DNA from 2 places in the Bacteroides hominis genome. Region 1 is predicted to be linked to the other one. Evidence: riboswitches for the same ligand, from Rfam matches in the RefSeq annotation. Region 1 holds a riboswitch; the other holds the start of a gene.
The links. A riboswitch is a leader RNA that binds a small molecule or an ion and turns the genes downstream of it on or off. The one in region 1 is predicted to bind thiamine pyrophosphate.
Positions count from the first base shown of each region.

Region 2: another riboswitch for thiamine pyrophosphate. It lies ahead of R3O62_RS07215 (TonB-dependent receptor); the one in region 1 lies ahead of thiS (sulfur carrier protein ThiS).

Region 1 is NZ_CP178829.1:3,902,463-3,905,618, forward strand. Features, by position in the region: gene R3O62_RS16430 (ATP-dependent helicase) at 1-383, opposite strand, end outside; gene R3O62_RS16435 (superoxide dismutase) at 505-1,122, shown strand; TPP riboswitch at 1,305-1,397, shown strand; gene thiS (sulfur carrier protein ThiS) at 1,463-1,660, shown strand; gene R3O62_RS16445 (thiamine phosphate synthase) at 1,664-2,278, shown strand; gene R3O62_RS16450 (thiazole synthase) at 2,407-3,156, shown strand, end outside.
Region 2 is NZ_CP178829.1:1,703,465-1,706,620, forward strand. Features, by position in the region: gene R3O62_RS07215 (TonB-dependent receptor) at 1-1,812, opposite strand, end outside; TPP riboswitch at 1,811-1,907, opposite strand; gene R3O62_RS07220 (mechanosensitive ion channel family protein) at 2,025-2,933, shown strand; gene R3O62_RS07225 (hypothetical protein) at 3,004-3,156, opposite strand, start outside.

The sequences.
Region 1 (3,156 bases):
ATCTCCTTGATGATGGAACGGAGCAGGCTCTTGCTGTCCGCCGAGTCGTAGATGGTGAACTGTGACGTAAACCCGATGTGGGATGCCTCGGCACGAAGAATACGGGAGAACACCGAATGGAATGTACCCATCCAGAGATACCGTGCACGCTGTTCGCCCACCTGCCGGGCAATGCGCTCTTTCATCTCACGGGCGGCTTTGTTGGTAAAAGTCAGTGCCAGGATGTTCCAGGGATTGTAACCGTTCTCGAGCAGATAGGCTATCTTATAAGTAAGTACGCGTGTCTTTCCAGAACCGGCACCGGCAATGACCAGTGAAGGACCATCACCGTAGAGCACCGCTGCACGCTGGCTTTCATTAAGTTCTTCGATATAGTCGGGCATAAAATTTATCTGTTAAATCTCTATTCACTGGCAAAGATAGAGGAAAGTTTGGACAACTCCGAACATTTAGGCCCTATATCCCGTTATATATTTATAGAAATGAAATAAAAGATTTGAATTTATGAATACATTATTAATGTCTTTAATATTTACAACCATGACTTACGAAATGCCTAAACTTCCGTACGCAAACAATGCGCTGGAACCTGTAATCAGTCAGCAGACCATTGATTACCATTATGGTAAACATCTTCAAACATATGTAAACAATCTCAATAGCCTCGTTCCGGGCACCGAATTTGAAGGAAAAACAGTAGAAGCCATCGTAGCTTCGGCTCCCGACGGAGCCATCTTCAACAATGCCGGACAGGTGCTGAACCACACACTCTACTTCCTGCAATTCGCACCGAAACCGGCGAAAAACGAACCGGAAGGTAAGTTGGGAGAAGCCATCAAACGCGACTTTGGAAGCTTTGAGAACTTCAAGAAAGAATTTAATGCGGCTGCCGTAGGATTGTTCGGTTCGGGATGGGCCTGGCTGTCTGTGGACAAAAACGGGAAACTGCATATCACCAAAGAAGCCAATGGAAGCAACCCGGTGCGTGCCGGACTAAAACCGCTACTGGGATTCGATGTGTGGGAACACGCTTATTATCTCGACTATCAGAACCGGCGGGCCGACCACGTAAATAAACTGTGGGAGATCATCGACTGGGATGTAGTGGAAAAACGACTGTAATTCAGAAGTATTCACCACAGAGGACGCAGAGGACACAGAGTTTCAAATTCGGGAAAAGAACGAATTTGACTCTGGTGTCCTCTGCGTCTTTTGTTTCCTCTGCACCACTCTCTGCCTACTCCGTGGTGAAATAATCCCTGATTTACTTTTTTCTTATCTCCTTTTTCACTTACTTTGCTCCCGTAAAGACAAAGGGGTGCCACCCGGTGGCTGAGATCATACCCTAAGAACCTGATGCAGTTAGTACTGCCGAAGGGATTGTGTATTTCTTCTTATCGTTTCTCTCCGCATGCACTCTCTTTGTATTTACTTTCATTTATCTATAAATACATATACGAATATGAAAGTACAAGTGAACAACAAAGAAGTGGAAACTACCGCAAGCACCATCACCGGGCTTGCCACGCAATTGCAACTTCCCGAAAACGGCATTGCCATCGCTGTGAACAACCAAATGATCCCACGTCCGCAATGGGACGAATTCAGCCTGCACGAGAATGACAACCTGATTGTGATTAAAGCAGCCTGTGGAGGATAAATCATGCTGAGCCTGCAATTTATCACTCACCAGACCGGGAAATACTCTTATTTCGAATCGGCATGTATGGCCCTCGAAGGAGGATGCAAATGGATACAACTGCGCATGAAAGAGGCATCTCCGGAAGAGGTGGAAACAGTAGCCCGGCAGCTGAAACCTCTTTGCAAGACACACGGAGCCATCCTGATTCTTGACGATCATGTGGAACTCGCCCAAAAACTGGAAGTGGACGGAGTGCATCTGGGCAAAAAAGACATGCCTGTCAGCGAAGCCAGAAAAATCCTGGGCGAAGCATTCATCATCGGAGGTACAGCCAATACTTTTGAAGACGTGAAAATGCACTTCAGCGCCGGTGCCGACTATCTGGGCATCGGCCCGTTCCGGTTTACTACAACCAAGAAGAACCTCAGCCCCGTACTGGGGCTCGAAGGATATACCTCTATTTTATCGCAAATGGATGAATGCGGCATCCGGATTCCGGTAGTCGCCATCGGAGGCATCGTAACGGAAGATATCCCTGCCATCATGAAAACAGGCGTAAACGGCATCGCCCTCTCAGGAGCCATCCTGCAAGCGCCGGACCCGGTAGAAGAAACAAGAAGGATTCTAAACATATAAGGAAATGAATCGAACTCACCACAGATTACACAGATTTTCACAGATTAATAATTTATTTTACTGAGAGTTAAATTAAAGAATCTGTGAAAATCCGTGTAATCTGTGGTGAGCTCAAAACAAAATCAGAAATGGAAAAGCTAATTATTGCGGGACGTGAATTCAACTCCCGCCTCTTCCTGGGAACAGGAAAGTTCAACTCAAACGAATTGATGGAACAATCGATACTGGCCTCGGGCACCGAAATGGTAACAGTGGCCATGAAACGTATCGACATGGAGAATTCGGAAGACGACATGCTGAAACATATCGTGCATCCACACATCCAACTGCTGCCCAATACCTCGGGAGTGCGCAATGCGGAAGAAGCGGTGTTTGCCGGACAAATGGCACGCGAAGCCTTCGGGACCAACTGGCTGAAGCTGGAGATACACCCGGATCCGCGCTATCTGCTGCCCGACTCGGTAGAGACTCTGAAAGCAACCGAACGACTCGTGAAACTCGGATTTGTGGTACTGCCTTATTGCCAGGCCGACCCGGTGCTCTGCAAACAACTGGAAGAGGCGGGAGCGGCCACAGTGATGCCGTTGGGAGCACCGATCGGAACCAACAAAGGTTTGCAGACCAAAGAATTCATCCACATCATTATCGAACAGGCGGGTATCCCGGTAATAGTGGATGCCGGAATCGGTGCGCCGAGCCATGCGGCAGAAGCGATGGAGATGGGAGCATCGGCGTGTCTGGTAAATACTGCCATTGCCGTAGCCGGCAACCCGGTAGAAATGGCAAAGGCCTTCAAGCAGGCAGTCGAAGCAGGACGAATGGCCTATGAAGCAGGACTCGGCATGCAGACTACCGGATTGGTGGCAGAAGCAAGTTCA
Region 2 (3,156 bases), 2.2 Mb from region 1:
GTCTTCATACAGCTTTTCGGTGAAGTTTTTCACCTGGTTTTTGCTCAGTGTACCATTGATGTCCCACTGGAACCATTGGCAGGGCTTCACACCCAGCATCAGTTCCACTCCCATCCGGTAACTGTCGGGCACGTTGCGCGCCATAGCCTCGCCTATCTCGTTCAGCTCTCCGGTCAGTACCAACTGGTCTTTGTAGTCCATATAGTAGAAGTTGGCTCCGGCGCTCAGCCAAGTGTTCCGGTAGGTATATCCCAACTCATAGTCGAGCAGTTTTTCCGCCTTTGGATACTCGTCCGCGTTGCCGTCGGTATAGTTGTTCCGTGTCGGTTCCTTCTGGGCGATGGAGAACGATGCGTAAACCCGGTTGTTGGCGTCTATGTCCCAGTTCAGCCCGGCTTTCGGGTTGAAAAAGTTGAAGTGATCGTTTACCGCCAGTTTTTGCAGGGCGTCCGCGTTGTAGTCAAACTTATCGTTGTCGCCGTTTATCTTATAGTTGATGTAGCGGTATTGCAGGTCGGCGTATGCATTGAGCCCCGCCACCAGGTTATAGTTGGCTTTCAGATAGAGGTTGCCGTCCGTCTTCTTCGCTTTATTCCGGTAGTATTCGTGGTCGGGGAGCAGTTCGCCGATGTAGTTTTTCACCCAGATCACCCGTCCGAAGTGCCATCCGTCATAATGGTTCAGCGCACCTCCCAGTGAAGCGTTCAGCTTTCCGTTCTGGTAATTTACCGAGAACACGCCGCCACCGAAGTGGTTGTCCATCTTCTTCTGACGGATCAGGTCGCTCTTGTCCACCTCTTTGCCATCGTGCATGAAAGGTGGCAGGCGATACTCCTTCAGTGTCCGGTCCTCCTTATACTCCTGATAATATCCGTCTCCTTTCGTATAATGGAGTGCTGCGTTCAGGTTCCATTCCGGCGAGAAAGTGTGGTTCAGTAAGAGCTGGTAGTTCATTTGCAGATAGTTGTCTGTCTGGTCTTTGTAGAAACGGATGTTGCCGTCATCATCCGTGTACATGCCGCACGAGTTGAAACGTCGTCCGTACTTCTCCATTTCTTCCTTGCTGGCATAATTCCAGGCATGATACGTTTTCTCTTTTCCGCCGAAAGTGATGAACTTCACCGAAGTGTTGTCGGCGAAATATCCCCCCTGTGCATAAAAAGAATAAAGGTCTACCGAAGCCCGGTCGATGTATCCGTCCGTACCGATGTTGGACAGGCGGGCATCGAAGGCCCAATGGTCGTTCAACAGTCCGGTACCGAATTTTACCGTTTCTTTGTGCGCATTGAAGGTTCCGTACGAAGCATTCAGTTCGGCATACGGCTTCATCGAAATCCCCTCCGTCTGCATATTCACGCTGGCACCGAAAGCACCGGCACCGTTGGTCGAAGTTCCCGCGCCGCGTTGCACCTGTATATCCTTCACCGATGAGGCAAAGTCGGGCATGTTCACCCAGAAAAGCGTATGGCTTTCGGCATCGTTCATCGGAATGCCGTTGGCGGTGATGTTGATACGTGTCCCGTCCGTTCCGCGCACACGCAGGGTGGTATAGCCGATGCCTGCTCCGGCATCACTGGTGGTCAGTGCCGAAGGTGTCATACTGAGCAGATACGGGATATCTTGCCCGAAGTTCTGCTTTTTGAGTTCCTCTTTCGACACGTTGGTAAATGCTACGGGAGTCTTCGAAGTGGCACGTGTGGATACTACCTGCACCTCTTGCAGGTTTACTACTTTCAAGCTGTCTGTCTCGCCCGCTTGCGCGAAGACGCTTGCTCCGGCTATCAGGCAGCCGGCAAAAATCATCTTTTTCATGTTGCTAATTTATTTTTCTCTACGCCGGCATTACCCGGATCAGGTCAAAGGGTATGTTCTCAGCCCGTCATGTTAAGGCACCCCTACTCAGTGAATCGGTGGCAAATTTACGCTTTTTGGGCGTGTTAAGCAAGAAACACTTCGCTATTTGATAAAAACATTGTAGCTTTGTCTGCTGTTATTAAATGAAAAACTTTTAAAATTGTACTATTATGCTACTATTCTTTCAAGCCACGCAACAAGTGGCAGACTCTCTGCAGGTGGCGGCCGATAAGCTCGATCAGGCCATTGCACAGGCCGATGGGCTGGATAAACTGGCTCTGGTTACCCAGCAGTTGATCGATTCGGGTATACAGGCCGGAGGTCACATCCTGAAGGCTGTGATTGTCTTTCTGGTCGGACGTTTTCTGATCCGGATGCTGAACCGACTTGTAAGGCGTCTTATGGATAAGAGAAATGTCGATATCAGTATCAAAACTTTTGTAAGGAGCCTCGTTAATATCCTTCTCACCGTATTGCTGATTGTTTCCGTGGTAGGTGCATTAGGAGTGGAAACCACTTCGTTCGCCGCTCTGCTGGCTTCTGCCGGTGTGGCTGTCGGTATGGCTCTTTCGGGTAATCTGCAGAACTTTGCCGGCGGACTGGTCATCCTGCTGTTCAAGCCTTATAAGGTGGGCGACTGGATAGATGCACAGAACGTTTCCGGTACTGTCAAGGAAATCCAGATCTTCCACACCATCCTGACCACTGCCGACAATAAATTGATTTATGTTCCGAACGGTGCACTGAGCAGTGGGGTCGTGACTAATTACAGCAATCAGACAACCCGGCGGGTAGAGTGGATTGTTGGTGTGGATTATGGTGAAGATTATAATAAGGTTGAGAAGGTGGTACGTGAGGTGCTGGCTGCCGATAAGCGTATCCTGGATGATCCTGCTCCCTTTATAGCTCTTCATGCCCTGGATGCGAGCAGTGTGAACGTGGTGGCCCGTGTCTGGGTGAACAGTGCCGATTATTGGGGAGTATATTTCGATATTAACAAGGCGATTTATGCTACATTCAACGAACAAGGCATTAACTTCCCCTTCCCTCAACTCACAGTTCATCAGGCACCCAACTGATAACTCATACAAAAAGGGTGGCTACTTCGTCGGAGGTAACCACCCTTTTTCAAGATTTATATTTAACCGATTAACACACTCCAAAATCTTCTGTCGGATCATACGTGTTGTCTGTGATGCCTAACAGATGGTTTATCTCTCTCCGCTTATCCAAATCCTTGAAATAGGTTTCCACCACTTTGTAAAGATCGAAACTGAATGTAGATCCGGCTGCCATATCCAA